Regions from separate parts of the Bradyrhizobium sp. WSM1253 genome, predicted to be linked through region 1. Evidence: riboswitches for the same ligand, from Rfam matches in the RefSeq annotation. Region 1 holds a riboswitch; each other region holds the start of a gene.
The links. A riboswitch is a leader RNA that binds a small molecule or an ion and turns the genes downstream of it on or off. The one in region 1 is predicted to bind cobalamin.
Positions count from the first base shown of each region.

Region 2: linked by a shared signal. The riboswitch ahead of BRA1253DRAFT_RS44370 (TonB-dependent siderophore receptor) and the one ahead of metE (5-methyltetrahydropteroyltriglutamate--homocysteine S-methyltransferase) in region 1 are both predicted to bind cobalamin.
Region 3: linked by a shared signal. The riboswitch ahead of BRA1253DRAFT_RS08760 (DUF1636 domain-containing protein) and the one ahead of metE (5-methyltetrahydropteroyltriglutamate--homocysteine S-methyltransferase) in region 1 are both predicted to bind cobalamin.
Region 4: linked by a shared signal. The riboswitch ahead of BRA1253DRAFT_RS08695 (energy-coupling factor ABC transporter permease) and the one ahead of metE (5-methyltetrahydropteroyltriglutamate--homocysteine S-methyltransferase) in region 1 are both predicted to bind cobalamin.

Region 1 covers NZ_JH600073.1:5,672,448-5,680,240, reverse strand. Annotated here, with positions in the region: gene BRA1253DRAFT_RS45375 (cytochrome-c peroxidase) at 246-782, shown strand; gene BRA1253DRAFT_RS45370 (cytochrome-c peroxidase) at 718-1,311, shown strand; gene metE (5-methyltetrahydropteroyltriglutamate--homocysteine S-methyltransferase) at 2,131-4,446, opposite strand; cobalamin riboswitch at 4,545-4,745, opposite strand; gene BRA1253DRAFT_RS41835 (4Fe-4S binding protein) at 5,534-5,737, opposite strand; gene BRA1253DRAFT_RS28100 (EAL domain-containing protein) at 6,318-7,532, opposite strand.
Region 2 covers NZ_JH600073.1:1,431,882-1,439,674, reverse strand. Annotated here, with positions in the region: gene cobT (nicotinate-nucleotide--dimethylbenzimidazole phosphoribosyltransferase) at 1-576, shown strand, start outside; gene BRA1253DRAFT_RS08680 (histidine phosphatase family protein) at 577-1,149, opposite strand; cobalamin riboswitch at 1,222-1,424, shown strand; gene BRA1253DRAFT_RS44370 (TonB-dependent siderophore receptor) at 1,541-3,898, shown strand; gene BRA1253DRAFT_RS08670 (PepSY domain-containing protein) at 3,910-5,337, shown strand; gene BRA1253DRAFT_RS08665 (hydantoinase/oxoprolinase family protein) at 5,799-7,793, shown strand, end outside.
Region 3 covers NZ_JH600073.1:1,453,295-1,461,087, forward strand. Annotated here, with positions in the region: gene cobN (cobaltochelatase subunit CobN) at 1-235, opposite strand, end outside; gene cobW (cobalamin biosynthesis protein CobW) at 235-1,269, opposite strand; gene BRA1253DRAFT_RS08760 (DUF1636 domain-containing protein) at 1,266-1,649, opposite strand; cobalamin riboswitch at 1,744-1,962, opposite strand; gene cobO (cob(I)yrinic acid a,c-diamide adenosyltransferase) at 2,003-2,638, shown strand; gene BRA1253DRAFT_RS08770 (cobyric acid synthase) at 2,649-4,097, shown strand; gene cobD (threonine-phosphate decarboxylase CobD) at 4,086-5,048, opposite strand; gene cbiB (adenosylcobinamide-phosphate synthase CbiB) at 5,060-5,998, opposite strand; gene cobU (bifunctional adenosylcobinamide kinase/adenosylcobinamide-phosphate guanylyltransferase) at 6,121-6,624, shown strand; gene cobS (adenosylcobinamide-GDP ribazoletransferase) at 6,621-7,403, shown strand; gene bluB (5,6-dimethylbenzimidazole synthase) at 7,408-7,793, shown strand, end outside.
Region 4 covers NZ_JH600073.1:1,439,848-1,447,599, forward strand. Annotated here, with positions in the region: gene cobT (nicotinate-nucleotide--dimethylbenzimidazole phosphoribosyltransferase) at 1-304, opposite strand, end outside; gene cobF (precorrin-6A synthase (deacetylating)) at 320-1,069, opposite strand; gene BRA1253DRAFT_RS08695 (energy-coupling factor ABC transporter permease) at 1,116-1,793, opposite strand; cobalamin riboswitch at 1,830-2,050, opposite strand; gene cobA (uroporphyrinogen-III C-methyltransferase) at 2,096-2,827, opposite strand; gene BRA1253DRAFT_RS08705 (cobyrinate a,c-diamide synthase) at 2,824-4,134, opposite strand; gene cobM (precorrin-4 C(11)-methyltransferase) at 4,134-4,916, opposite strand; gene BRA1253DRAFT_RS08715 (cobalamin biosynthesis protein) at 4,913-5,281, opposite strand; gene BRA1253DRAFT_RS08720 (bifunctional cobalt-precorrin-7 (C(5))-methyltransferase/cobalt-precorrin-6B (C(15))-methyltransferase) at 5,278-6,459, opposite strand; gene BRA1253DRAFT_RS08725 (cobalt-precorrin-6A reductase) at 6,458-7,204, shown strand; gene cobJ (precorrin-3B C(17)-methyltransferase) at 7,180-7,752, opposite strand, start outside.

The sequences.
Region 1 (7,793 bases):
ACGCCGAACGTTGAGGCGCTAGGCTGAACCAACAGAAAGGCCGCGATCTAAGCTCAAAGCGAACTCGCGATCACGTAAGCCCCTCAAGCCCGTGCGTGAACGCCGGCGGCCAGCTGCAAAGTCGCACATTTTGATGCAGCCTCGCTTCAGATGATCCGCTGCATGCTGCGCCGGACCGTCGAGGAACGCGTGGCATCGCTTTCGACGGTTTCCTCGTTTAACAATCAGAACTAATGAGGCGGTGTATGAACATGTCAATCCCGGAGCTTCGGCTTGTCGCTGAAGCATCTATTTTAGCTATTGGGCTGCTGATGTCGTCAGGAGCTAACGCCGGCGATGATCTGATGAGAAACGCCAAGCAGATCTTCCATCCAATCCCCTCGGTCATTCCTGCAGTAAAAGACAATCCGGTGACGCATGGAAAGGTCGAGCTTGGCAAGATGCTGTTCTTCGATCCGCGGCTATCGGCGAGCGGAATCATTAGCTGCAATACGTGCCACAATCTCGGCACCGGCGGAGTCGATGCCGGTCCGACCTCCGTTGGTCACGGCTGGAAGGTCGGCCTGCGCCGGGCCCCAACTGTCTACAACGCAGTGTTCAATGCGGCGCAATTTTGGGACGGACGCGCCGCGGACCTCAAGGCAAGCCACCGGCCCTGTGCAGGCGAGTGCCGAAATGAATGCGACTCCAGATCATGTGCTCGGTCTCTTGAACTCAATGCCCGGCTATGTCGTCTTGTTCAACAACGCTTTTCCGAACGAAGCGAGACCGGTCACCTTTGAAAATTTTGCGAAGGCGATCGAGGCTTTTGAAGCGACTCTCATTACACCTGCGGCTCCATTCGATCAGTATCTGGAGGGCAATACACATGCTCTCGATGATCAGCAGAAGTCAGGGTTGGCACTGTTTATGGCGAAGGGATGTTCCTCTTGCCACAATGGTATCAATCTCGGTGGACAGGCCTACTTCCCGTTCGGCGTGATGAAAAAGCCGGACGCCAGCGTGCTTCCGGACGCCGATAAGGGTCGGTTTGCGGTCACCAGGGCGGTCGGCGACGAATATGTCTTCCGCGCGGCGCCATTGCGAAACGTCGCGTTGCGAGCCCCTTACTTTCATTCGGGACAGGTTTGGAGCCTGAAGCAAGCTGTTGCCCTGATGAGTGAAATCCAGCTCGGCACCAAGCTTAGCGATAGAGAGGAAAACGACATTATCTCATTTCTGAATTCGCTGACCGGTCGGCTGCCTAAGATCGAATATCCGATACTGCCGACGCGCACCAACACGACACCAAAGCCTTCAATAGACAGATAGCCTTAGCAGCACCGGCCCTCATGCCCTGCCGAACAGCAACAGATGCGCTCCAAGAACCCGGGGTCCCGCAATGACGCCAAAATGAATGATCCCCTGCTGTCACTGATAAGCAGGCACATAAAAAGCCGCCCGGCCTCAATGCGAGGCCGGGCGAAAGTCACGCGGGAGCGACGCTGCTTTCCGCATCGTTCCAGCTTTCGTCGGTAGGGAGGACTACCGGCGATCGACTTACGACGAGGGCACTCGCCGTCAAACAACAAGAAGCGGATATCGCTCTGCACAACTTAGCGAGCCGCTTGCCTTCCGCTCCTGTCGTAAACTTCAGGACTTGCTCACCACTTGCCAGCTGTCCGGTTGGCACGGGCAGCGCCTTGACGGAGCTGGGATCCATCGCGCAGGCGGTTTGACTGCCGAGCCCTGAAACAACCGTCAGTTTGCCGTCACGCGCCAGTATTTTGGCACCGCCGAATACCAGCAAATCTTCCCGAAGACCGCGCGAAGGCGCAAATTAGGTATGAAATTCCGCAAGGGCGGTAAAATAGATTGTTGTGATGGGACGCATCCATGGGATGGATAAATGAAGCGATAGGATCGTGGTTCGCGTCGAGCGCAAGTGACTGGGAATATGTCACCTAATCGGTATGGCCGGCATGCGGTCGTCCGCCGGATTCGAGCTTGTCGCCGCTGTATGCGATCGCCTCCGCCGGGGCAAACCGGCATTCGTAGGCGCTGGAAACTTTGGAAGCTCGCAAGGTTATCGCGAGCTCCCAAAGCGCGTTCATCTTATTCACAGATAGGTTGGCGACACGCTCCGTACGATCATGCCTCGGCCCGCAACTCGCGTGCGGCGGCCACCATATTGACGAGCGCGGGACGCACCTCCTCCCATCTTCGAGTTTTCAGTCCGCAGTCGGGATTGATCCAGAGCTGCCGATCGGAAACCCGCTGCCGCGCCAACACAATCAGCTGCTTGATCTCGGCTGCTGCGGGAATGCGCGGTGAATGAATGTCATAGACGCCCGGCCCGATTTCATTAGGATATTTGTAGCTCTTGAAAGCGTCGAGCAATTCCATTTTGGAGCGCGACGCCTCGATTGAAATGACGTCGGCATCCATTGCTGCGATCGCATCGATGATTTCGTTGAACTCGGAATAGCACATGTGCGTATGGATCTGAGTTCCGTCAGCGACAGCGGAGGAGCAAACACGGAAACTGTCCACTGCCCAATCTAGATAGTCCTTCCAGTGCGATTTGCGCAGTGGCAATCCCTCCCGCAACGCAGCCTCGTCGATCTGGATCATGGTCGCTCCAGCCGCCTCAAGGTCGATGACCTCGTCTCGGATCGCGAGAGCGATCTGTCGGCATGTCTCGCTCCGCGGGATGTCGTCACGGACAAACGACCAGTTCAGGATCGTCACCGGTCCGGTCAGCATAGCCTTGACGGGTTTTTTGGTCAGAGACTGCGCATGTCGCCACCATTTAACGGTCATGGGCTTCGGGCGGGAGACATCTCCAAACAGGATAGGAGGACGAACGCACCGCGAGCCATAAGACTGAACCCAGCCGTGCTTGGTGAATGCGAAACCCAACAGCTGCTCGCCAAAGTATTGAACCATGTCATTGCGCTCGAACTCACCGTGTACGAGCACGTCCAGGCCGATATCTTCCTGCCAATGCACGGTATGGGCTGTCTCCGCTTTCAGAAGCTGCTCGTACTGCGTGTCATTCAGCGCTCCCCGCGCATGAGCTGCACGCGCATTGCGGACGTCCGCCGTTTGCGGGAAAGATCCGATGGTTGTGGTTGGAAACATCGGCAATGCGAAGGCGACGCGCTGGACGTCGGCGCGCTGGGTGAACGCACTGCGACGGCGACGCATGCTATCGTCGATCGCGGCCATTCGTCCGGCGACGTTCGCACTGTGGATCTTCGGCGATGTTTCGCGGGTGACGGATGCATCCTCTGAGAGCGTGAGTTCATCGGCCACGTCGGCAGCATGGCCAGCCAGCGCTTTGCCCAATATCGAAAGTTCCTTGATCTTCTGCACTGAGAACGCCAACCACGTCTTCAGATTGGGATCGAGATCGATCTCTAGTTCAATATCGGTCGGAACATGAAGCAGCGAGCAGGAGGGGGCAATCTGAACACGGTCCCTGCCCAGTTTTTTGACCATAGGAGCAAGTTGGTCGAGTAGCGCCGGCAGATTAGAGCGCCACACGTTGCGACCATCAACGACACCGAGCGAGACCACTAGATCTCTACCTGCTCTGGCGACAATCGCGTCCAACTGGTCAGGTGCACGAACCAGGTCGACATGAACCCCGGCAACGGGCAAGGCCAATACTGTTTCAAGATTGTCGCCGACAGCCCCGAAGTATGTGGCCAGCATGATTTTAAGCGCCGGCACGGCCTTAGCGAAATGAGCATAGGCCCGGCGGACAGCGGCCCGAGATGCTTCGTCGACGTCCATCACTAGGCATGGCTCGTCGAGCTGAACCCATTCAGCGCCGCGCGAGGCTAGTTCGCGGAGAACATCGACATAGACGGGGAGGAGTCGATCAAGCAGCGACAGCGGATTGAATGCGGGATTTACGCTTTTGCCGAGCTTCAGGAAAGTGACTGGGCCCACTAGGACGGGCCGCGTCTGATAACCGAGGCTTCTTGCCTCCTCATATTCCTCGATCGGCTTCCGAGAGGCATACTTAAAGATCTGATCCTGGTGAAATTCCGGCACCATGTAGTGATAGTTCGTATCGAACCACTTCGTCATCTCCTGTGCGGCTACGCCGGGCCCATGCTGAGCGTGACCACCGTCTTGAGCGCCACGCGCCATGGTGAAGTAGGTTTTGAGCGACACAGGACCTTCGTTCCAGCCGTAAACGTCGGGAATGGCGCCGACCATTAGGCTGGTATCGAGCACATGGTCGTAGAGCGAGAAGTCATTCGAAGGAATGACGGTCGCACCGCGGGATTTTTGCCGTGCCCAATTAGCGGCACGAAGTCCACTCCCCGCCTCGAGGAGCTCGGCTTCGCTAGATTTTCCCGCCCAGTAGCTCTCGAGCGCGAATTTGAGTTCGCGTCGTGGGCCGATGCGTGACGTCCCCAGTGTGGCAACGGGAAGCGAAAGGATTGACATAGCTTAGACCCCATGTTGGGGCAAAGGCCATGGCGGACGCAGACAGCGAACATCGCGTGAGCGACAACTGCTTGGCGCACACCGGGACGCCCCGCCCGTGGACGATATCTTGTCGAGGCAGGTCTCCTGGCTCACGGGTCGTCGCTGCTGTCCGGCCTTCCCGAAGCCGCATGGCTTCAGTGACTTCGTTGGACAGCGGCTCGCCGCTTACAGTTGCGGGGGCAGCGCCGGCATTGCACCGGCTTCCCTCTTAGCTCCGGATCAAACGAAATCCGGAGACCGCGACGGCTTGAATTATGCGCACGAGGATCGATGCGTCAACCTACCGATTCTCGCTGCGATATTGCCCAAGCGATTACGAGCGCACTAGGCAGGTAAGACGGTCTTGCTCGCGGCCTAGTGAACACGCCCGGATCTGTGGAGGCTCCGCTTTTGAAATGCATTCGCTCCCTGCTCGCGTAACGGTTGAGCTCCACCACCGGAACGAACCCGGGCGGCTTTCGGTATCTGTGTGATCGCGAGGAGGCGACCTTTTCCGTCAGCAACTTTTCGAACCTGCGCGTCAGGAAGGTGCGATCATCCTCGGCCGGCATCCGTTTGGTCACAGCCCACGAGGCTCCCTAGAAATTTCGAAAGCCGGATTGCTCCAGGACCGAACGGATGATCAGGTCGGCTCCTTGGTGTTCGGCGGGCCCGCGACCAGGCACGAGGTCGTCCGCCTCCGTGAGGTTGGCCAAGATGATCTTCTCGGTGCACTAGGTGTTCACGTGCTCAGCGACTTTTGCGCCGGCTTCGATGCGTCCGTGGCCGCTCGACGCCGGGTCTGCCTCGCCTCGACTCGCCGCCAGTGACGATAGGCCGTAACGCGGCCACTGAGCATCGAGGGCCTTGTCCTTGTTCGTGACAAATTCGACGGTGTCCTCCGACAGAGCCCTTTGAGGGGTTCCTCGGCGTCGCTCAGCGTCTTAAGCTGATAACGATGTTAATCGACCTCGATGCGCCCCATGCGGTCGTGGTCTCCTCAAGGTCCCACATCTACAACTTCGTTCGCGAAATCGAGCGATGAGGCCTTTTGGTCGCGGGCTGCCTATCCTGTCTTGGACGGGACACAGGTGTCAGGGACCGGACAGACCACCGCGCATTGCGGCGTGTCGCAATGGCCCTCGCACTCCGTACATTTTTTGGCATCGATAACGTAAATGTCACGCTTCAGACTGATCGCCGCGTTGGGACACTCGAACTCACATGCGCCACAAACGGTGCATTGCGAAGCGACGATCTTGTAAGCCATGCCTTCCGACTCCTTAGGCGAGCGATGCCATGGGCGATCCCTTTCAAATGCCGTGCCAAACGCAGACGCGCTCAATGTTGGGCAATTTGCCCAATTCGGCTGTCCCGGGTCTGAGACCATGTTGCGTCTGCGACAGCAACAGGTCGCTTCAATTTCAGGCTACGAGCTATCGGGCCCTCTTGCGAGAGTCAGTCGCGACTTGACGCTGGAAGCGTCCGTCGGTTTGTTTGGCACGTCAGCGCGGGGGCAAGCGAGGCTGACGCTTCCTCCACCGGCGGCGACAAAAACCCGCGAACGGACGCAGGTCTACGTCGGATCTCGGCAAACCTCCGGTCACACACCCCGACTGGAGGTTTGTGCAAGCCTCGCTCATGGCTGCAACGCTAGCTGCGCGGAGGACTCGCTGGAGGCTTGCCAAAACGGGCTTGTGGTATAACAAGCTTCGGAGGGAAATGAAGTGCTGCGGGACGAGCGACACTGGCCTTGCAGACCGACTGAATTGCGCTCAGCCTCATGCCTGGTGCCGAGTAGGCATGGCGGTGCTCGCGAGCGTCGCTTGGCCGCACTCAGCCACTCACAACTATTTTGGACGAGCTGGAGCAGGGTTGAAAGATGACTGTGCAAATTGCTTCAGTGGCATGGCTTTTCCGAACAGATGGCCCTGCGCAAGGTCGAAGCCGAGTTCGGCCACAGCGATTAGGTCAGCCTGGCTCTCCACACCTTCGGCGACGGTGCGCACATTGTACTCTTTGGCTAGATCGACGATATGGCGGCACACCGTTCGCTTGAGGGGCCCATTCGCGCAGCCGCCGACGAACTGACGATCTACTTTCAATTTCATGAACGGGAATTTTGTCATCCCCATCAGCTGCGGCCAATTGGCACCGACATTGTCGATTGCAAGGCCAATGTTGTGAAAGCGAACCTCACGCGCAACCTCGACCAGGAGATCTAGGTTCTGGATCGCTTCCACGCTCTCGATTTCAATCGTCAAACCGCCGAAAGCGGCGTGCGACGGCATGCGCCGACAGAGATCGCGTACCGCCTGCGGGTCAATCAGGAATGCTGCCGGGAGATTGATGGAGAGATCGATCGAAGTTTGCTGCTCCAGAAGATACTGCCAATCCTTGATCGCGCGGTCGATCACGAACTGCGACAAGTTCCTAAAATGCGGATCGTGAGATTCCGGGATGAAATAGGCCGGTGGAACAACGCCCCAGGTCGGGTGCCGCATTCGCACATGAGCCTCGGCGCCGCGGCGGCTAAGGGTACACGCGTCAAACTTCGGCTCATACCAGAGCTCAAGCCAGCCAGCGTGTAAGGCTTCTCCGACATGGACCGCGGGACGGGGCGCCGGCTCTCTTGGCAAGAGCATGCCGATCCGATCGCGCAACGTCTCGGCTGCAAACGGCGCCCTGAGCGGCGGCAGCATAGCAAGTCCATATTCACTACCGACCTGCTGCACTGCCGCCATGATGATCGACTCGCGCGCTCCGAACGCCAGCACTCGGCCTGCAAACTCTTCGCATACCAGTATCTCGAGCAATCGTCCAGGCTCGATGCGGTCCGAGCCAATGCCGAGCAGGATCAGATCAGGGAACTCCGTGCGGAGTACGTGCGGCAACTCGTCAGCAGTCCTGCATTCGCTGATAACAAACCCCATATCCTCCAGCACATCCCGTAGAAAGGCGCGCAGATGCCGCTTGCCGACGGCCAGGCACGCCCGCGGTCGCACCTTACGTTGCCCGAAGATCACAGGTTTCCCTCCGACCAGTTCGGCCTGCCCATGTTCCATCGCAACCACTCCTGTTCCGTGACGGTGCCTTAAACGAGGAGCGAAGGTCCAAACAAGCTGTGCTTCCCGATATCTTTCGATTGTTCGAGATAAGCTTAAGATAGTGCATTGGTGTGCAAAATCTTTCGCCATCTTGCTCAGACGATTTTATCGGACGCACGCGTATGATACCTGTCGCGCTTCGCTCAAGTACGAGTGACGCACGCGAGGTGGGAATCTCTCCTTCGCACGCACCGAGCTGACGCTCTATGGCGCTGCGAT
Region 2 (7,793 bases), 4.2 Mb from region 1:
CGCGCGCAGGCCGGGCAGCCCGATCTTCTGATCTTCGGCGAGATGGGCATCGGCAACACCACGACATCGGCGGCGATCGCGGCCGCCTTGCTCGGCGTGAGCGCGGAAGAGATCGCGGGCAGCGGCACCGGCATCGACGCGGCCGGCCGTGTGCACAAGGCGCGGGTGATCGACGCCGCGATCGCACGTCATGGCATTACGGGCGCGTCGCCCGAAAAGATCCTGTGCGCCGTCGGCGGCCTCGAGATTGCGGCCATCTGCGGTGCCATTATCGCGGCTGCACAGGGCCGCATCCCCGTGTTGATCGACGGCTTCATCGTATCGGTCGCGGCACTTGCTGCGGCGCGGTTGAATCCCTCGTGCCAGCCGTTCCTGCTGGCATCGCATCAGTCCGCCGAGCAGGGGCATCGGCTGGTGCTTCGCGCGCTGAATGTGCAGCCGCTGATCAGCCTCGATCTCAGGCTCGGCGAAGGATCGGGGGCGGCCATCGCGCTGCCGCTGGTGCGGTCGGCCTGTGCGCTCCACAACGGGATGGCGACCTTTGCGCAGGCCAATGTGCCTGATCGTCCGGCCTGATCAAATCGTCCGCTGATTGACCGAGACGATGCGCCAGCCGGTCGAGAGCCGGTCGATCCGAGTCAGCGACAGCGGATCGATCACAAAGCGCAGGGCCGCTTTTGGCGTCAGATCCAGCGCGATGCACAGCGCCGCACGGATCGTGCCGGAATGCACGACGAGCGTTGCGGCCCCGCTGCTGATCTTCGACAAACCCAGCCGCACCCGCGCGACCTGATCCTCAAAGCTTTCGCCGCCCGGCGGCCGTGCGCGCGCCGGATCGCTCCAGAACCGTGCATAGGCCTCGCCACCAGTCGCGGCGAGCTCGTCATGCCGACGACCGGTCCAGTCGCCAAAATTCTGCTCGCTGAATTCGTCCAGCTGCAGCGGCTCGAGCCCCAGCGCGTGGGCCGTTTCGACCGTGCGACGCGACGGGCTCGCATAGCTCGCGGCGTCCTGCGCCAGACGCTGCCGCAGCGCCCCCAGCTGCGCGCGATCGCCGAGATCGGCCGGTGCGTCGGCCGCATGGATCGTCCCCGTGACGCCATCGACGGGCGCGTGCCGTATCAGCCAGAGGAAGGTCTCGCCTTCCATGCTTATCTCCGAGGAAGTTGGTCGTTGTGGCAATAACGCCGCAACTGGCACATTGACTCTGTCTTGATCGTAATCCTAGATGCTCGCGACGGTTTCCCCGAGAGGGGATGAAAAGGGAATGCGGTGCGGGGACATTGTCCCCAATGCCGTGGCTGCCCCCGCAACTGTAAGCGGCGAATCTTGCGTCACGAGCCACTGGGTATCTCGGTCCCGGGAAGGCGACGCAAGGTAGTGACCCGCGAGCCAGGAGACCTGCCGTCAGCCGTGGTCACACGCGAAGATGTCGGTCGGGGAGTACAGACATTCGGCTTCATCGGAAGGCTTATAAGCCGGAAGATGGGACCTTGGTTCGCTGTGACGTGCCACTGACGTCATACCGAGGTCCAAGACCGTGTCTCCTGTTCGCATTGTACGACCGCGTGCGTTCCTGCTCGCATCCGCCGCGCTCACATCCCTTGCCGCGCTTGATCCTCCCGGCGCACTGGCGCAGCAGGCCCGCGAACCTCTGCCGCCGGTCGAGGTGACGCCGGCCCAATCCCGCAAGCAGGCCAGGCCGGCCGGCCGAGAAGCGCAGGGCCCACGCCGCGCAGCTGCGCGCCGGCCGGCGGCTGCATCTGTAGCGCCCAAGCCCGTCGTGCCGACCGCGGCAGCACAGACGCCGCTCAACACCAATGCAGTCGCCGAAAGCGCCTCTCGCCTCGGCCTGACCGTGCGCGAAACGCCCGCGACCGTGGAGGTGATCTCGGCCGCAACCATGCGCGAGCAGGGCTACCGCACCGTGTCCGACGTCGCGCAGGGAGCGGTTGGCGTCACAGCCGGCGACAATCCGGCCGAGCCTTCGGCTTTCTCGATGCGCGGTTTCACCAACAGCCAAATCAACACGCTCTACAACGGCATCAAGATCGGTCCGCAGAACATGACCTCGCGGATCACCGACACGGCCAATCTGGAAGCTGTCGAATTCCTGAAGGGTCCGGCGTCACTGATGTCGGGCGAGGGCGCCGCCGGCGGCGCGATCAACTTCGTCACCAAGCAGCCGCACACCGGTCCGATCCGGAACGAGGCGGATTTCTCCTGGGATTCGCTGAACTCGTTCCGCGCGCATTACGGCTCGGGCGGCAGCACCAATGTGCAGGGGCTGGACTACCGTTTCGACGTCAGCCGTTCCTCGCTCAACGGCTTTGCCGACGACACCAACACGAAGACGCTCGATGTGTCGGGCCAGCTCAACTATCGCATCTCCGATAGCCTCAAGGTCTGGGGCGCGATCGAGTACCGCGAGGATCGCTCGAAAGCCTATTGGGGCGCGCCGCTGGTGCCGATTGCCTTCAGCGGCTCGCATGCGACGACGGGGATCGTGTCCGGCAATTACATCTCGAACTACAACAAAACCAATCTCGGTGCGGTCACGATCGATGACCGCACCTTCAACACCAACTACAACGTCCTCGACAACAGGAACGTCGCGCAGGAGGTCTGGTTGCGCGGCGGTTTCGAGCTGAAGCTCGCGCCAGACCTGACGCTGAAGAGTCAGGCCTATGGCTACGGCGCGGAGCGCACGTGGTTCAACAATGAGGTCGAGGCGTTCAATTCCGGTACCAACATGGTGGATCGTGAGCGTTTCTACGTCGCGCACAGCCAACGCTTGGTCGGCAACGTCACCGACTTGATCTGGGATGCGAATATCGCCGGCCTTGACAACCGTTTGGTCACGACGTTGTCCTCAAGCTACCTTGATTTCGTGAGGCCGGGCGCCGCAAATTTCCCCGGCGATTCCGTTCCGCTGGTCGATCCGCCTCGCGGGTACTACGGCCTGCTCACCATTCAGCAGCAGACTGCGCGCATCGATAATGAGGCGCTGTCATTCGAGGACCGGCTGAAGCTCACGCGCAGCTTCGCGCTGGTTGGCGGCCTGCGCGTCGAGCATATCGGGCTCGACCGTAATTCGACCGACAAGTTCGGTCTGGAGAAGGCGAACTTCCCGTTCTCGCAATCCTGGGCGCCGACCACGGGCCGTATCGGCTACACGTGGGAAGCGGTTCCGGGCCTGACCTTCTTCAGCCAATATGCGACCGGCGCCGACATCGCGGCCAACAACATCTTCCTGCTCAATCCGACCGATCCGCTCAACCTGACCACCGCGCGCACCTACGAGACTGGTGTCAAGCACCTGTTCTGGGACAACCGGGCGGAGTGGTCGTTCTCGGCCTACGACATCCTGCGCAAGAACGTCTATGCCGCGGCAGGCGGCATGCAGCTCAAGCTGGCCGGACGGCAGGAGTCGAAGGGCGTCGAGCTGGCCGCCTCGGTGCGTCCGATCGAGCCTCTGCGTCTCTGGGGCAACATCGCCTATGTCGATGCGCGCTACGCCGACTACAATTTTGTCGGCGGCTCGTTCTCCGGCAACACGCCGCCGAACGTGCCACGCGTCGTCGCCAATGCCGGCGCGTCATACCGGTTCTTCACGCCCTGGGCGGTCGAGTTCGGTATCACCGGCCGCCATGTCGGCGACCGCTACAACACCGATGCCAACACCGTGACGCTGAAAGCCTACACTGTTGCGGACGTCTACGCCTTCGTCGACATCCCCAAGACCGTGTTCAACGCGGTCGACCAGGCCCGCCTGACCTTCCGGGTGCGCAACATCGCCGACAAGCATTACGCGATCTGGGGCGATCCGTTCTATCCCGACCAGATCCTGCTGGGCGCGCCGCGCACCTATGAACTCTCGGCCGCGTTCAAATGGTAGGACGCTGATCGATGATGCGCGCGATCGTCCTGCTGCATCGATGGCTCGGGATCGCGTTCTGCCTGCTGTTCGCGATGTGGTTCGCGACGGGAATCGTGATGCACTTCGTTCCGTTTCCGTCCCTGACGGAAGCGGAACGCTTTGCCGGGCTCGTGCCGCTGGATCGCGCTGAGACGAGGCTTGCGGTCGCCGACGTGGTTGCCGCGAGCGGCATTGCGGATGCGACCCGCGTTCGCCTGATCCAGCGCAGTGACGGACCGGTCTATGTCGTCGCGGGGCCGTCGCGCGCGGACGCAGTGCGTGCCTCCGACGGGGGCGGCGCCTCGGTCGCGTCTTCCGAGGTCGCGCTGGCCATCGCGCGAGATCACGCTCGCAGCCGGGGGCTGGATGCCGCGCGGCCCGCGATCGTTGCGCGCGCGGACTACGATCAATGGAGCGTGCCGAACGGCTTTGACCGCCATCGGCCCCTGTTTCGGGTTGCCCTGGGCGACGCCGCCGGAACGGAGCTCTATGTCTCCTCGCTCACCGGCGAAATCGTTCTGGATACGACGCGCAGCGAGCGCGGATGGAATCTCGCCGGAAGTGTGCTGCACTGGATCTATCCGACAGTTCTGCGAAGCAACTGGTCGCTGTGGGATCGCGTGGTCTGGACCTTGTCGCTGCTGGCCCTGATCGCAGCTTTGCTTGGCGCTGTGCTCGGGCTTGCGCGGATCAAACCTCAAAGCGGTCTGATCGGGTCGCCCTATCGTGGCTGGCATGCGCTGCATCATCTCATCGGCCTCGCGGCGATGGTCTTCGTGCTGAGCTGGATTTTCAGTGGCTGGCTCTCCATGGATCACGGACGGCTGTTCTCGCGTGGGCAATTGACCTCGGCTGAATCCAGCGTGATGAACGCCCCACCGAACTGGACGGCGGCCCGATCGCTCGATCGCCAGCCCGTATCGCCGTCGGTCCGCGAGATCGAATGGTTTGCCTTCAACGGCACTCTCTATCGGCGGGATCGCACGGGCGTTGCCGCTCAGACCTTGATCAAGGCAGGGGATGCGCCGCGCGACGGACCAACGGGATCTCTGGATGTCCACGAGGTCCAGGGGCTGACCGCGCGCCTCGCAGCCGGCTGCGGCGCACCGTCGATACTTGCCGACAACGACAACTATCCCGCGCAGTCCACCGTCCCTGGTGCCCCGGTCTACCGCTCCTCCTGCGGCGACCTCTGGTTCGACATCGACGGCGCGGACGGCAATTTGCTGCAAAGGCTGGATTCGTCGCGGCGGGCTTATCGCTGGTTCTACGGCGCGCTGCACACGTTGGACTTTCCGGTCCTGGTCGCGCATCCGTTGCTGCGCGACGGCTTGGTCGTCGGGCTCTGCGCCCTCGGCTTTCTGTTCTCCATCACGGGCATCGTCATCGGCTCGCGTCGCCTGGTCGCGAGGCGTTGAGTGGGCAAAACGACCGCTTACTGATCGTACAATAAAGAGAGGCTGAGCCGACTGCCATGCATAGCTCATAAGCAATCGTATGGTCCGTAGCGCCGATCGATCGCCTGCAAATTAGACAGTGCGTCCGCGGCGCGTGGATTGCAGTGCAGCGGATGTGCCGTTTCGTCCGGGAAAACTCGTGGTGCGCTGCACTTAGCGCGCGTGGAACGATCCACACCGATGTGCACTCCCTGCGGGCAGCGCTGCACTAAAATGTGCCTCGGCGGGCAGCGCCGGTTGCGTGCTGGTCCTGTGCGTTGCGACAACGCTGGCCCTATCCGAAGCCCATCGCTCTGTCGCACGCTCGCAAGCAGTGGCATGACAGGGGATGACGATGAGCGCTCTCGGTTTGCGATTGAACCTCGCGAAGGACGGGAAGCACCCGGCGTCCGGTTCGAACGTCGTCCGCAACTGACCCACGCATGAACACTGACGAAAATCACTGGGAGGTCGGCACCGATATCGGTGGCACCTTCACCGACATCATCGCGATCCGGCACTCCCCCGCGGAGGCGCGGATCGCGAAAGTGCCGTCGCGACCTCAAGCTCCGGTTCAGGCGATGCTGGAGGCAATCGAGGCGGTGGGCCTGCGCAAGAGCGAGGTCAAGCGCTTCGTCCACGGCACCACGCGCGTCACCAACGCCATCGTCGAAGGACGGCTGCCGAAAGTGGCGCTGGTGGCGACCGAGGGCTTTTCCGACGTGCTGGAGATCGCGCGCTACCGCCGCCGCGATCTCTACCGTCTCGACATTCCGCCAAAATCGTCGCCGCTCGTGCCGCCGGAACGATGTTTTGGCCTTGCCGAGCGCCTCGATCACGAGGGAAAGGTGCTGAAGGCGTTGGATGAAGCGGAGATCGAGCGCCTGGTGGCCTGGCTGAAGGGGACCGGCGTGCAGAGCGTCGCGGTCGCACTGCTTCACGCCTATGCCAATCCCGTCCACGAGAAAATGCTCGGCGAGCGGCTCAAGGGCGTCGTTGCCCACGTCTCGCTGTCGCACGAGGTCAATCCCGAGGCGCGCGAATACGAGCGGACCTCGGCGACCGTGTTCAACGCGGCCGCCATGCCGATCGCGGTGGAGTATCTCAGCGAACTGGAACTGCGACTGCCGATCGGTCCCGGCCTGCAGGTGTTTCATTCGGCCGGCGCCATGATCCCGATCTCCGCCGTGAAGCGGCGGCCGCTGGTGATGGCGATGTCGGGCCCGGCGGCCGGCGTCTCCGCATCCGTCAGCATCGCGCGCCAGCTCGGCACATCGCGGATGCTGACGTTCGACATGGGCGGCACCACGACCGACGTGTGCCTGATCGTCGACGGCCAGGCCGAGATGACAGACGGCCGCATGCTCGGCGACAAGCCGCTGCGCCAGCCGATGCTTGCGGTTCACTCGATCGGCGCGGGCGGCGGCTCGATCGTGCGCAATGGTCCCGGCGGCCTGACCGTCGGACCGGAAAGCGCCGGCTCAGAGCCTGGACCGGCTTGCTACGGCCGCGGCGGTACCGAGCCGACCATCACCGACGCCAACGCCGTGCTCGGCTATCTCAATCCCGAAACCAAACTCGGCGACCGGATCGGAATCGACATCCAGGCAGCCAATGGTGTCATCGCGCCGATCGCGCGCACTCTGGGGCTGAGCCTGACCGAAACCGCGCTCGGCATCATCAAGGTCGCGAACGCGACAATGGCGCGCGCGCTCCGCCGCGTCACCGTGGAGCGCGGCATCGACGGGCGCGACTGCACGCTGCTCGCCTTTGGCGGTGGTGGCCCGATGCATGCCGCGGGCTTGGCCGATCTCTACGGGATTGCCGAGGTCGTCGTTCCCAGCGCATCAAGTGCGTTTTCGGCGCTGGGCTGTCTCACCGCCGATTTCAGCTTCCTCCAGCAGCAAACCCTGCGGGCTGCGCTCGACGGCATCGACCTCGCCCGTGTGTCGGAGCGGATCGGGGTGCTGATTGACGATGCTTCGGCGCCGCTCATCGCCAACGGCGTTGCCGCGACTGAGATCCAGGTCGAGCTGGTGGCCTTGATGCGCTACGCCGCGCAGAACGACGCCATTCCGGTGCCGTTCGCGCGACCGCTCGACGTCATCACGCTGAAGAAGGATTTTCTGGCCCGGCACCACGAGCTGTTCGGCTATGCGACCGGCGAGAGCTGCGTCATCGAATCCGTGCGGGTGCAGGCGCGCCGTCCGTCGCGCACCGTCGTGAGCCGGCCGTCCGTCGCGGTGAGGGCGGTCTCCACCGGCGAGCGCATCTGCTCGTTCGACGGCTTTCACGACATCGCAACAAGCATCATCGACCGCGCCTCGTTGACCGAGATTGTCAGCGGTCCGGCCATCATTGAAGACGCATGGTCGACCGTGGTGGTCCCGCCCGGCTGGCAGGCGCGGCCCGACGTTTCAGGCAATCTGTTCCTGACG
Region 3 (7,793 bases), 4.2 Mb from region 1:
CCTGCGCCAGCGTGCGCTCGATATAGGTGTCGACCGAGAGCGGGTGACGGAGTTCGGCGAGATTGACGAGCCGTAGCGACGGCAGGCTGTCGCGACCACGGCGCCAACCGGCCGCGAACGCCGCTAGATCGGAATCCGAATACGAGAGCACCACGAGATCGGCCGGGTCCTGGCCGATGTCCCTTGGTATCGCGGTCTCCTCGAGACCGCGGCTCTCGCGGAAGACGACGTGCATCAGATACCTAGTCCCGCCTTGATCGCGGCTTCATCAATGTTTCCGTGCTCGCCGATCACGACGAGCTTTGACTGCCTCGCACCCGCGCCCCAGGGCTTGTCGAACTGGTGGCGCACGCGCTCGCCGACCGCTTGCAGCAAGAGGCGCATCGGCTTGCCTTCCATCGCGATGTAACCCTTGACGCGCAGCACATTCTGCTCGCGCGCCAGCCGCTGAACGGATGCAACCAGCGCGTCGATATCGGTGACCTCGGGAAGATCGATCACGACCGACGCAAAATCGTCGTGCTCATGATCCTCCTCGCCGTCGTGATGCGAGGGACGCGCGGCGAGATCGTTCTCGGCGGCAGCACCGAGGCCGAGGATGAGGCGCGCGTCGATCGCGCCGTCGGTGATCGCCAGCATCGGCACGCGGCGCGGCATCTCGGCGGTGATCGCCGCTTTGGCGGCTTCGAGCCCTGCCGCGCCCGCAAGATCCGCCTTGGTCAGCAGCACGATGTCGGCGCAGGCGATCTGGTCCTCGAACACTTCCGACAGCGGCGTCTCATGGTCGAGATTCTCGTCCGCCGCACGCTGCGCCTCGACGGCGTCAGGATCGGGCGCGAAACGGCCGGCGGCGACAGCTTCGGCGTCGGCGAGCGCGATCACGCCGTCGACCGTGATGCGCGAACGGATCTCCGGCCAGTCGAACGCCTTCAGCAACGGCTTGGGCAGCGCCAGACCCGAGGTCTCGATCAGGATATGATCGGGGCGCACCGGTCGCGACAGCAGCTTCTCCATGGTTGGAATGAAATCGTCGGCGACGGTGCAGCAGATACAGCCATTGGCGAGCTCGATGATGTTCTCTTCCGGGCAATTCGCATCGGCGCAGGATTTCAGAATCTCGCCATCGACGCCCTCGCTGCCGAACTCGTTGACGAGCACCGCGAGCTTCTTGCCGTTGGCGTTGGCAAGCAGGTGCTGGATCAGCGTGGTCTTGCCGGAGCCGAGAAAGCCCGTGACGACCGTGACCGGGACTTTTGCGAGCGAATTCATTCGGCGGCCTCCGGCACGACGGCCAAGGTGAGAATGGGGGGAATGCGGGCAAGCGATTGCTTGCGGAAGATCTCCGGGCGGCTGCGCCAGGGCACGAGGCCATCGGGCGCGGCCGCATAGGCCGCGGCGCCCGCAACCACGTCGCTCGCATGCGCATCCGACAGACGGCCGTAGACATAAGACCAGCGGCCGGGCGCGCTGAGCGCGACCGAGCAACCCTGGTTGCATGCAGACAGGCATTCGACGGGAACCACGGTGACGCCGTCGGGCACACCGGCCTCAAGGATCGCACCATGCAGGCGCTTGCCCGGCGTCGTCTCGCCCTCGCCAAGCGTCTGGCCGGCGCGGCAGGTAATGCAGACATGAAGTGTGACGGTCATCGCTTCTTCCAGAATAAACAGCGGGAAGCGATGAGGCCCACGAACCGTTCTTGCGAAGGTCCGTTTCCCCGTCGCGGAACACCCCGTCCGCCGGTCCAAAATCGTCCGCGCTGGCAGGTCTCCCGGCTTCCGGAGCAGGGTTTCCCCTTCGATCCCCGCCTTCCCGATCCCCTAGGGGTCAGTGGCTTCGGGCATCTCTCCGGTCACGGTCGCGGGGGCGGCTGCATTTTGGAACCAAATCTTGCCGATTCGGACCCTATCGCATTCCCTCTTCGCCTGTCGTAGGACAGGAACCAACGCCGGGTCACCATTTGCCCCCGACCGCCTCTTGTCAAGCCGAAGGACCCCGTCCGATGACGTCAGAACCGGATACCCAGACGGCCGACGAAACCGACGCCCGTCACGCCTCGAAAATGGCGAAGAAGAAGGTCGCCCGCGACAAGATCATGGCGACCAAGAGCGGCGAAAAGGGCCTCATCATCGTCCACACCGGCGCCGGCAAGGGCAAGTCGTCCTCGGCCTTCGGCATGATCGTCCGCTGCGTCGCCCATGGCTTCCCCTGCGCGGTCGTGCAGTTCATCAAGGGCGCCTGGGACACCGGCGAGCGCCGCATGCTCACCGGCCATTTCGGCGACCTCTGCCAATTCCACGCCATGGGCGAGGGTTTTACCTGGGAGACGCAGGACCGCGCCCGCGATATCGCAGCCGCGCGCGCCGGCTGGGAAAAGGCCAAGGAGCTGATCCTCGACCAGAATCTCCGCATGGTCGTGCTCGACGAGATCAACATCGCGCTGCGCTACGACTATCTCGACATCGCCGAAGTCGTCGATTTCCTGGTGACCTCGAAGCCACCGATGACGCATGTCGTGCTCACCGGGCGCAACGCCAAGGACGAGCTGATCGAGATCGCCGATCTCGTCACCGAGATGACGCTGATCAAGCATCCCTTCCGCTCCGGCATCAAGGCGCAAGCCGGCGTCGAGTTCTAAGAAACTCGCGATGGCGCGCGCATTGATGATCCAGGGGGGCGGCTCGGACGTGGGCAAGTCGCTCATCGTCGCCGGCCTCGCGCGCGCCTTTGTGCGACGCGGCCTGCGCGTGCTCCCGTTCAAGCCGCAGAACATGTCGAACAATGCTGCCGTCACGGTCGACGGCGGCGAGATCGGTCGCGCGCAGGCGCTCCAGGCGCTCGCCGCCGGCGTCGAGCCGCACACCGACATGAACCCGGTGCTGCTCAAGCCCGAGACCGATGTCGGCGCGCAGGTGATCGTGCAAGGAAAGCGCATCGCGACCGCGCGTGCGCGCGAATATGCGGCGATGAAGCCGTCATTGATGGCTGCGGTGCTGGAGAGCTTCGAGCGGCTGAAGGCGCGCGCCGATCTCGTGCTGGTGGAAGGCGCCGGCAGTCCGGCCGAGGTGAACCTGCGCAAGGCCGACATCGCCAATATGGGTTTTGCGCGCAAGGCTGGCGTGCCGGTCCTGCTGGTCGGCGACATCGACCGCGGCGGTGTCATCGCGCAACTCGTCGGCATCAAGACGGTGATCGACCCGGATGATGCCGCGATGATCCAGGGATTTGTCATCAACAAGTTCCGCGGCGATCCCACGCTGTTCGACGACGGCTATAAGCTGATCGAAGAAAAGACCGCATGGCGCGGCTTCGGCGTGCTGCCCTGGTTCGCGCGCGCCGGCGAGCTGCCGGCTGAGGATGCGCTGGGCCTGAGCGATGCGCGCAAGCCGGGCCAATGCAAGATCGCCTGTCTCGCGCTGTCGCGGATCGCCAATTTCGACGATCTCGATCCGCTCAAGCTCGAGCCTGGCGTCGATCTCGTGATGGTGCGGCCGGGCGAGGCAATTCCCGGCGATGTGCGCCTCGTCATCATTCCCGGTTCGAAATCCACCCGCGGCGACCTCGCCTTTCTGCGCGCTCAGGGCTGGGACATCGATCTCCTGGCTCATTACCGCAGAGGCGGCCATGTGCTCGGCCTCTGCGGTGGCTATCAGATGCTCGGACGAAGCGTCACTGATCCCGAGGGGATCGAGGGACCCGCGGGCGATACACCGGGTCTCGGACTTCTGGAGGTCGAGACGGTGATGACCCCGCAGAAGACGCTGACGCGTGTCGCGGCCGTGCATGCCGCGACGGATCAGCCGATCGAGGCCTACGAAATCCACATCGGCCGCACCGATGGGCCGGATCGCACGCGGCCATTCGCAAGGCTGAACGGCGAACTGGAAGGCGCGATCTCACGCGACGGACGCGTGCAGGGCAGCTATCTGCACGGCCTGTTCACGTCGGATGATTTCCGCAAGGCGTTCTTGGCGAAGCTCGACATTCCCGCAGGCAACGAGCCCTATCACGCCAGGGTCGAGAGTGCGCTCGATGCGCTTGCTGATCACATCGAGCAACATCTCGACGTCGACGGCCTGCTCGCGCTAGCGCGCTAGCGCCTCGGCCAGGCGCGTCCATTCGGAGTCGCCGCCCGGAAGCCCGAGGCGCAGCCATGTCGGCTCCCGCGCGAACACGCGCGACCAGATATGGCGACGCGCCAGTCTCTCCTGCGCCGCAAGCGCGTCAGGCGTCTCGTAGAGACGAAACAGCTGCGTGCCGCCAACGAGCGTCCAGCCTTGCGACCGCACCATGCCGTCGAGGCGAACGCAGTCTCGCGCCAGCCGCGCGGACGCGGCCTCGGCCCAGGCATCGTCATGCAGAGCGCGGCAACCGATCGCGATCGCCGGTCCCGAGACCGGCCAAGGCCCCGACATCGATGCGAGCCTGGCGATGTCGGAGGAATTGCCGAGCGCGAAGCCGAGCCGCAGGCCGGCAAGGCCGTAAAACTTTCCAAAGGAGCGCAAAATCAGCAGCCCCGGCCGGTCCTCGGATGCAAGCGAAAGCTGCGGTGCCACATCGGCAAAACTCTCGTCGACGACGAGACGGCCGACGCGCGGCAGCAGTGACAGCAAATCCCTTGGTGTGTGGCATCGGCCGTCGGGATTGTTGGGATTGACGACAATGGCGAGGTCCGCGCCCGCCAGTGCGTCGAGCTCCCCGACCTCCTGGACCTCCCAGCCCGCAGCCGAGAGGACCCCGGCATATTCGTTGTAGGTCGGCGCGAGGATGCGCGCGCGGCCGGGCGGCGCGAGTTGCGGCAGCAGTTCAATCGCGGCCTGTGCGCCGCCGAGCGCGACAACCGCCGCGCTCGTGCGGTAAGCGTGCCGCGCCGCCTGATGCAGCGCCTCGATTTCGCCGCGCGAGGGCAACGCGCTCCACGCGCGCGAGCTCACCTCGCCCACGGGATAAGGCAGGCGGTTGATCCCGGTCGACAGATCGATCCAGTCCTCCGCGCGACCGCCGAACCGCTGCTGGGCCTGATCGAGATTTCCACCGTGCTCGCGCATGCGCTGTTCTTTCACGCGAAGGCCAGGATCGCAAGGAGGCCGGCGAGCAGCAGCATGGCGCGGCGGTAGACCGTCAATCCCCGATCGATGTCGGCGGCAAGCGGATCGCGCGCACCTTCATTCAGCCATGGCTCGTTCGTGGTGCTGCCGTGATAGATCCGCGGACCGCTGAGCCGCACACCAAGCGCACCCGCCATCGCTGCTTCCGGCCAGCCGGCATTGGGCGAACGGTGACGGCGTGCATCCCGCGTCATGCAGGACAGCGCCTCTGATCGCCGTGGCGCCAACAGCACGAACAGAAATCCGGTCAGCCGCGCCGGAACGAAATTGGCGACGTCGTCGATGCGCGCCGCGGCCCAGCCGAAAGCTTCGTGGCGTTCGGAGCGATGGCCGATCATGGAGTCCAGCGTGTTGATCGCTTTGTAACCCAAAATGCCGGGAAGACCGAACAGCGCGCCCCAGAACACGGGTGCGACGATCCCGTCGGACGCATTCTCGGCGAGGCTCTCGATCGCCGCGCGCGCGATGCCGGCCTCGTCGAGCGTCAGGGGATCGCGGCCGACGATGCGCGAGACCGCGTCGCGCGCGGCGGCGATGTCACCGGCCCGCATGGGATTTGCGACGGCAGCAACGTGGTCGAGCAACGAGCGCAGCGCGACCAGCGGCCAGGCGAGGACGCCGACCAGCACGACCTGGATCTCCAAGGGAAGCAGGGACTGAAGCGCCCAGCCGAGCGCGACCGAGAGCGCGATCACCGCGAGCGCTCCGGCGAGACCCGCGGCGCGGCGAAATGCCGGCGGATCGGACGGTCGATTCCAGGCGGTGTCGATGGCAGAGATCAGCCGGCCCAGCCAGGTGACGGGATGGCCGATGCGCGCGAACAACCACGACGGCCAGCCCAACAGGGCATCCACCGCCATCGCCACCGCCATCGCACCCGCAAAACCCACACCCGTCTCCTGTCCTGCCCCTGTTGCGCAAAGGGTGGCCGGAGCGCAAGCCCCTGATTGGCGGATTTCGGCTTTGTTTTTGGCCGCGTTTGGTGATTAGTGCTGGGCTACAGGAGACCTTTATGGCCGTCATCTTGATCACGGGCGGAGCGCGATCGGGCAAGAGCAAGCGTGCGGAAATGCGCACGCGCGCCTTTCCTGGGCAGCCGGTCTATGTCGCGACGGCCGAGGCTCTCGATGCCGAAATGGAGGCGCGCATTGCCGGGCATCGCGCGCGCCGCGGAACAGACTGGATCGAACGCGAAGTGCCGCTCGATCTCGTTCCCGCGCTGGTCGCAAGCGACGGCGGCGGCGCGCGGCTCGTCGATTGCCTGACGCTGTGGCTCTCTAACCTCATGCATACGGAGCGCGACTGGGAACGCGAGATCAAGGAGCTTGCCGGTGCCCTGCCCCGGCTGAAAAGCCCCGTCGTTCTCGTGACCAACGAAGTCGGCCTCGGCATCGTCCCCGACAATGCGCTGGCGCGGAGCTTCCGCGACGCCGCCGGGTTCATGAACCAGGCCATCGCGGCCGTCGCCGACGAGGTCGAATTTATCGTCGCCGGCCTACCGATGAAACTGAAATGATGCCGCGCGCCGAATTCTTGCAGGACGTCATCGCCGATCTCAGGATGGCGGCATCGTTCGTGACGATCCTCCCCGTGGCACCGTCGAAGCCCACAGCTGACGGCGCCGTCGCGCGCGCGACCTGGGCCCTTCCGATCGCGGGACTGCTGGTCGGCCTTGCCGGCGCCCTGGTCTACAAGGTCGCGAGCCGGTTCGGTCTGACACCGAACCTTGCCGCCCTGCTCGCGCTGGCCGCGACCGCCCTCATCACCGGCGCGCTGCACGAGGACGGCCTTGCCGATACTGCCGACGGGCTCGGCGGTGGCCGCACGCGCGAGCGCAAGCTCGAGATCATGCGCGACAGCCGGATCGGCACCTATGGCGTCTGCGCGCTGATCCTGTCGTTCGGCCTGCGCTGGAGCGCGCTCGCGGCGATCGCCAATCCGTGGGCCGTCGCGCTCGCGCTGTGCGCTGCGCATACTGCGGCCCGCGCGGGCTTGCCGGCGTTCATGTCGCAGGTCGCACCTGCACGACCTGACGGCTTGTCGGCGAGCGCCGGATCACCGCCGGGCCGCAGCGTTGTGATCGCATTCGCTGTTGGAATCCTCACGCTCACGCTCGCGCTTGGGCCCGGCAAGGCGCTAGTGAGCCTGATCCTGCTCTCCCTCGCCGGCCTGATGCTGGCGCGACTTGCCATCCGCCAGATTGGCGGGCAGACCGGCGACATCCTCGGCGCGTTCGAGCAGACCGGCGAGATTTTGATCCTCCTGGTTGCCGCAGCTTTCCAGATCGGAGGGTGACGCGATGGTCGAATTCGACGACGCCTTCCGCCAGCACTTGCGCGAGCTGTTCGTGTGGCGCCGCGACGTGCGCCGCTTTCGCGCCGATCAGTTGCCTGACGGCGCCATCGATCGCCTGATCGAGACGGCCTGTCTCTCGCCCTCGGTCGGACTCAGCCAGCCCTGGCGCTTCGTCATCGTCGACGACGTCGCGCGGCGTCGCGCCGTGGTCGACGATTTCAAAGCGTGCAACGCCGACGCGCTGAATGCCTATGCCGGTGAGCGCGCGGCGCGCTATGCCACGCTGAAACTCTCGGGTCTCGAACAAGCCCCGGGCCACCTCGCCGTATTTGCGGACAAGGCCAGCGACGTCGGTCACGGCCTCGGCCGCGCGACGATGCCGGAGACGAC
Region 4 (7,752 bases), 4.2 Mb from region 1:
GCGCCAGCACCGAGATCGCGGCACCGCCGGAGGCGAAATTCGCCAGCATCGCGATGGTCACTTCTTGCGGATAGGCCGAGACGCCCTGCGCGACGATGCCGTGATCGCCGGCGAAGATGATGATCGGAACCCGGGCCGCGCGCGGTTGCTCGGTTGCTTGCAGGCCCGCAAGCTCAATCGCGAGCTGCTCGAGCCGGCCGAGCGCGCCGGTCGGTTTCGTCAGTTGCGCCTGTCGCGCCACCGCCGCGTCGCGATGGACTGCCGAAATATCAGGGCATTGTTGGGTGATCCATTCGGGGAGCATGCTGCCTCGCTTGCCTCACGGCCTGCGCTTGAGGATGTAACTGTCCATGATCCAGCCGTGCCGTTCGCGCGCCTCTTGCCGCACCGCGACGATACGCGGGCCGATCTCGGCCAGCGCGCCGGACATGACGATCTGATCGGCCATGCCGAGATAGGCGCCCCACCAGATGTGCAGGCCTTCCGGATCAAGCGACTGGAACGCCGTGCCGCCGTCGAGCATCACCACCACTGTATCGACACCTTGCGGCCAGCCGCCATCGCGCAAGCGACGGCCGGTCGTGACCAGAAATGGCTCGCCGATATCGTTGAGCGGCAGCGCATGCGCCGCGCACAGCGCCTGGATCGAGGTGATGCCGGGAACGACCCTGATGTCAGGCAAGGGATCGAGCCGCCGCGCGATGCGCAGCGAGGAATCATAAAGCGAGGGATCGCCCCAGATCAATATTGCGACATTGCCCTCGCCTTCGAGATGATCTGCGATCGTCTGCGACCAGGCAGCGGCCACGGCATCGTGCCAATCGTCCACGCCCTTGCGATAGTCCGCTTCAGCGGCGTCGCGGACGGGCAGATCGAACTCGGCAATGCGCGTCGTGTCGCTGGCGAGCACATCGGCGCAGATCGTCCGCCTGAGATCGGCGAGATCGGACTTGGCCGTCCCCTTGCGCGGGATCAGGACGAGATCAGCCGCGTTGATGGCAGTAATCGCGGCGCGCGTGAGCTGCTCGGGATCGCCGCAACCGATGCCTATCAGGGAGAGCGTGAGCATCGTGCCTGCGAAGGGCGGCCATGACGGCCGCCCGTTCGCTTGTCACTTAAGCCGCGTTGTGCAAACGCGGGGTGACGAGGCCGGGCGCGGTGACGCCGCGCAACGACTTCGCCAGCGCCAGCACGCCGAGATCGGCGAGCGGCTCGATCACGATGACCAGCGCATAGGACGCCGCGAAGGTCGCGATGTTGACGAGGTTGGTCGCGCCAAAACCGGCGCCATAGACCGCCCAGAACGCCACCCAGGCGATGACGCCCGCCTGATAGGTCGTCGAAAGCGCCAGCGCCTGGCGATACTTCAGATCGACATAGGCCGTGTTGCGCGCAATGATCCGCGTGGCGATCGCCTGGATCCCGAACAGCGGCACCAGCAGCGTGGTGACGTTCATGCCATATTGCGGCAGGTCGGGCGGCTCGAAGAAGATGCCCTGGAACAGCAGGCCGAACGCGAGGCCGAAGGCCGCAGGCGCAGCGCCAAACAGCAGGAACAAGGTCGAGCCGAGGATGAAGTGCACCTCGGAGACGCCGACGGGGAAGTGCGGCAGGATCTCGAAGAAGATAAACACGAGTCCCGTGGTGGCGAGCGTCCGCGCCGCGAACGACGTGATGCCCTGCTCGCGCACGGTCTCGACCGCGAGCTTCAAGGCAACACCGCCGACGGCGATGCCGGTTGCGTAACTCAGCACGAGCTTGGCGTCCGAGACTAGTCCGGGTTCGATATGCATGGCTCAGATCCTTCTTGCCGTCACACCCGACGGCCTTGGCCTCAAAACGTGCACGGCCGGTCTCCTGGCTCGCGGTTCACTGGGAGTCTCCGGCCTTCCCGGGCCTTGCGGCCCAGTGGCTGATCGAAGTCCCTCACCGCTTACAGTCGCGGGGGCGGCTGGGGTTTTGAGCGCCGCAACTGGGTCCGCCCATCCCCATTCCCGATTATGCTCCGGCGCTTTGCGCCGCGTCGAGCACCATGCCTCTCCTGTGTGCCCCTTTCGCCGGCCGGGCGTCAAGGGGCGAAGGGCGGACGAGGCGGTCATGACGGATAATCCCCCGCCAGCGCGCCGAACAGGATCACGGCCGCCGTCGAGGCCGCCCCGCCCCGCGCAAGTTGCTCGGCAAGTTCCGAAATGGTGGTGCGGACCAACCGCTCATCGGGACGGCCGAGCGATTCGGCAAACACCGCCGGAGTGGTTGGGGAGAGGCCGTGCTCGATCAATTTGACGACAAGCGCCGGGAACGTCCGCCGGCCCATATAGACCACGGTCGTCGCCTCCGGATCGGCCAGCGCCACCCAATTGAGATCTGGCGGCAGCTCGCCGGTGACGTCCGCCCCGGTCACGAACTGCACGCGGCGGGAGGTGTGACGCCGGGTCAGCGGAATGCCGGCTTGCGCGGCGGCGACACAGGCCGAGGTGACGCCGGGAATGATCTCGAAGCCGATGCCCGCTTCGCGCAGCGTCTCGAGCTCCTCCTCGAGCCGGCCAAAGATGCCAGCATCGCCCGACTTCAACCGCACCACGCGCGCGCCCGTTACGGCATAGTCGACCAGCAAGCGGTTGACATGGTGCTGCTTGGTCGAGGGCCGTCCCGCCCGCTTCCCCACCGCGACGAGATTGGCGCCGGGCCGGGCCAGATCGAGGATCGCGCCCGAAGCAAGATCGTCATAGAGCACGACGTCGGCCTCGCGCAGGCGCGCGGCTCCCTTGAGCGTGAGGAGCTCGGGATCGCCGGGGCCGGCGGAGACGAAGGAGACAAAACCGCTCACCGGTCCTCCGCGATCAGATGGAAGAACGCGCCGGTGGCTTGTCCCCGGCGCGAGCCGGTCTCGGCGATGACGGCGCCTGTCGCGTCGTGCACGACCGCCAGCGGCGTGTCGGGCTGCGCGAGGATCGTCGAATAGTGGAATTCATGGCCACGCAGGCGTGCACCCGCCCGATGCCCCGGCATCGGCGCTGTGAGCTCGGCGAGGCGATAGCCCAGATGCATGCGGCGCTTGGCAAAGCTTGTTTCCAGGCCGAGCAGGCCCGTCATCTCGTGGCTGATGCCGTCGGCGTCGGTCAAAGCGGTGCCCAGCACCATATAGCCTCCGCACTCCCCGTGCACCGGGCGCGTTTCGGCGAATGCGCGCAATCCGCTGCGGAAGCGCGCATTGGCCGCGATCTTGCCGGCGTGCAGCTCGGGATAGCCGCCCGGCAGCCAGCACACATCGGCGCCCGGATCAGGGTCCTCATCAGCCAGCGGCGAGAATGTCGATATCTCCGCACCCGCCGCGCGCCACGCTTCCAGCATATGCGGATAGACGAAGGAGAACGCGGCGTCACGGGCCAACGCAATGCGCTGACCGGGCGGCGTCACGTTGACGCCGCTCGCGGCAGGTTGCGGGGACCAGGTGGCGGCCGAACGCAGCACTGCGTCGAGATCGACATGCTCGGCGACAAAGCGCGCAGCCTCGTCGATCAGCTTGCCGATTTCCGCCTGCTCCTCGGCCTGCACCAGCCCGAGATGTCGCTTCGGCAGGCTGATCTCGGCGTGTCGCGGCAGCGCACCGAACACGGCGATGCCGACATCCAGCAGCGCACGGCGCACGAGGGCTTCGTGGCGTGGACTCGCAACGCGATTGAGCACGACGCCTGCGAGGCGAACACCCGCGCGGTAATCGCGAAGGCCTGCGGCGATCGCCGCCGCCGTCTGTGCCTGTCCCGAGGGATCGATCACCAGCAGCACCGGCCAGTCCAGCATCTCTGCAATGTCGGCGGTCGCTCCGGTGCCGCAGACGCCGCGCGCGGCGACGCCGTCGAACAGACCCATCGAGCCTTCGGCCAGCACGACATCGGCGTCAATGCCGCGGCTGACGAGATGCGAGATTGTCCCGCGATCCATCGCCCAGCTGTCGACGTTGACCGAGGCGCGTCCCGTAGCGGCTGCATGAAACGCGGGATCGATGTAATCGGGGCCGCTCTTGAAGCACTGCACCCGCAATCCGCTGTTGCGCCAGGCGCGGGCGAGCGCCAGCGTCAGCGTCGTCTTGCCGACGCCGGAGGCCGGGGCGGAGATGACGAGCCCTGCTGCCATCACGACACCTCCGGAAAGCGCGGCTCGGCGCCGACCGGCCGGTAGCGGCGGTCGTAATCGGCGGCATAGAGACGGCTCTCGGAGAAATCCGCCGAGCCCAGCGTCTTGCCCACCAGGATCAATGCGGTGCGCTCCATCTCGCTGCCGACAGCAGCGTCGAGTGTTGCGAGCGTGGCGCGGACGATGCGCTGGTCGGGCCAGCTCGCACGCCAGACAATCGCGACCGGGCAATCCGCGCCGTAATGCGGCGTCAGCTCGGCGACGACCTTGTCGAGCAGATGGATCGACAGATGGATGGCGAGCACCGCGCCGGTGGCGGCGAAGGCGGCGAGGTTCTCGCCTTCCGGCATCGCGCTGGCGCGGCCCGGCGTGCGCGTCAAAATCACCGTCTGGGCAAGGCCGGGCAGCGTCAGCTCGGCCTCCAGCGCAGCCGCGGCGGCCGAGAAGGAGGGAACACCAGGCGTCACCGTGTAGGGAATGTCGAGCGTGCGCAGGCGGCGAAGCTGCTCACCCATCGCCGACCAGATCGAGAGATCACCGGAATGCAGCCGCGCAACGTCCTTGCCATCAGCATGTGCGGCGGCGATCTCCGCGACGATCTCCTCGAGCGACAGCGGCGCGGTGTTGACGATCCGCGCACCGGGCGGGCAATGCGCCAGCACGCCTTCGGGCACCAGCGAGCCGGCATAGAGGCAAACCGGACAGACGGCGATCAGGTCGCGGCCGCGCAATGTCAGCAAGTCAGGGGCGCCCGGCCCTGCCCCGATGAAATGCACCGTCATGCGCCGTCTCCCTCCGCGATCGCCGCGGTCGCGGTGCGATCCTGCGAGACCACCCGCGTCGCAATCAATCGCGCGCGAGGTCCAGCCACCGCGAGAGCCGCCGCTTCGGCGACCGATCCCGTCCCGAATTTTTCGGCAACGAGTTTTGATTGGGTCGGCGTGTCGATGCCGGCCAGCATTTCGGCGGCGACCGCCTTGATCGGCACGCCGCATTCGCGCGCGAGCTGCTTCAACACCTCCGCGTCGGCCCTGTCGCTGACCGTTGCCAATGCTGCGAGGCCTTCGGGACCGCCGGCCGCCAGAAGCGCCTCATGCAGCGAGGCCAGCGTGACATCCTTTTTGAATCCGAGCCCGGCGACCTTCATCGGACCGCACTCCATTGCACCACGGGCCGCACCGCCTCCCAGGACCGGTAGCGGCCGAGCGGAGTGGCATGCGCAAGCTCGACCCGGATCAAGTCGCCGCCGTGGCGCTGGTGCAGCTCACCCAGCAGCGCTTCCGTCTCCAGCGTCACTGCATGGGCAACCAATCGCGTTCCGGATGCGAGCCGCGACCAGACGGCGTCGAACATCGCGATGTCGAGCCCGCCGCCGATAAACACGGCGTCAGGCCCGTCCAGCGCAGCAAGGGCTTCAGGCGCCTTTCCCGCGATGACTGTGATCCGATGCGCCAACCCGAACGCCGCTGCGTTGTTGCGAATGTTCGCGGCGCGATCCTCGCGCGCCTCGACGGCGATCGCCGTCCCGCCGCTCAGCGCCCACTCGACCGAGATCGAGCCGGAGCCAGCACCAATGTCCCACAGCCGTTCACCGGGACGCGGCGCCAGCGCCGAGAGCGCAAGCGCACGGACCGGACGCTTAGTGATCTGGCCGTCATGGACGAAGAGTTCGTCCGATAGTCCCGAGCTGCGGGGAAGGCCCTGCGCTCCTCTCGCCTCCACGGCCACCGCGACCAGAGTTCCGGCAAGACGGTCTGCGAAGCTATCGGCGCGATGCGCGTCGATACTTTCGCGCGGCCCGCCAAGCGCGGTGAGCGTCCAGAATGCCGAGGCACCCCATCCGCGCGCCGTCAGCCATTTCGCGAGATCGCCGGCCGCCTTCGCGTCGCGCACGAGGCAAATGATGCGTGCACCGTGCGCCAGATGTGGCACGAGGCGCTCGAATGGCGCGGCATGGAGACCAAGACAGGCAATCGCTTCAAGGCGCCAGCCTAGTCGCGCGGCGGCGAGCGAGAATGTCGAGGGAGCCGGATGCGCGATCCATTCGTCGCCATGGAGCTTCTCGGCAAGGCTCGCGCCGGCGCCAAACCAGAACGGATCGCCGGAGGCGAGCACCGCAGTCGGACGGCCGCGGCAGCTCAGCACGACATCTGCATCGAATGGCACCGGCCATGGACGGCCGCACCCGGTTACACCGGCCAGTGCAAGATGCCGTTCACCGCCAAAGACAGTTTCAGCATCATCGAGCGCCTTTCGGCTTGCTTCGGACAGCCCGGCAAGGCCATCTTCGCCGATGCCGATGATGGTCAGCCAGGGATCAGCCATGACACGCGCCCTCATTTTGGGCGGAACGGCCGACGCGAGCCTGCTCGCGGCGGAGATCGCGCGCGCCGGCATCGCTGCCGTGTATTCCTATGGCGGCCGCACCCGCGCACCCGCCGCTCAGCCGTTGCCGACGCGTATTGGCGGTTTTGGCGGCGTGAGCGGTCTTGTCGATTACATCCGCAGCGAGCACATCACGCATGTGATCGACGCGACGCATCCCTTTGCTGCCGAGATGAGCCGCAATGCGGTCGCGGCATGCGCGGAAACCGGCACGCCGCTGATCGCTCTGGAGCGCGCGCCCTGGACCAAAGCGCCCGGCGACGACTGGATCGACATACCTGATATCGACGCCGCGGTCGCCGCACTGCCCGAGGCGCCGGCAAATGTGTTCCTCGCCATCGGCCGCCAGCACATCGCCCCGTTCGCGTCCAAGCCGCAGCACGCCTACACGCTGAGATTCGTCGATCCGCTCGAAGCGCCGCTGCCCTTCGCCGCGGACGTCATCGTGTCGCGTGGGCCGTTCACGCTTGAGGGCGAACTGGAGATGCTGCGCGCGCGAGGCATCACTCGGATCGTCGCCCGCAATTCGGGCGGCGACGGCGCGCGCGCCAAGATCGACGCAGCCCGCAGGCTCGGCCTGCCCGTGATCATGATCGCGCGACCGCAACTGCCGGAACGTTTGCGCGTCGAGAGCGTGGCCGAGATCATGCAGTGGTTCGGTCATCGGGCCTGCCTCGGCGCATAGATCCAGCGGCCGACGCGGCGTGTCTGCGAGTTGCCGACGATCACCAGCGTGCGCATGTCGGCCATCTCAGGCCGGGCTTCGTTCAGCCTGACGGTCTCGATCTTTTCATCGACGGCGCTGATCGCGTGCGCGAAGATCACGAAGCGGTCGCCGCAGCCGGCCTCGTTCAGCACCGCGAGCGCGCGGCCAAACCCCTCCGGCCGGCTCGCCGAGCGCGGATTATACATGGCAATGGCAAAGTCGGCTTCCGCGGCGAGCCGCAGGCGCTTCTCGATCACCGCCCACGGCTTGAGGTTGTCGGAGAGATTGATCGCACAGAAATCATGGCCGAGCGGCGCGCCGGCGCGCGCGGCAGCCGCAAGCATCGCAGTGATGCCGGGCAGCACGCGGATCGGCAGCTCCTGCCATTGCGGCGCCTGTTCGAGCGCCTCGAACACGGCGGAGGCCATCGCGAAGACGCCGGGGTCGCCGGAGGACACGATGACGACTTGCCCGCCTTCGGCCGCGAGCCGCAAGGCCTCGCTCGCGCGCTGTAATTCTTCGCGATT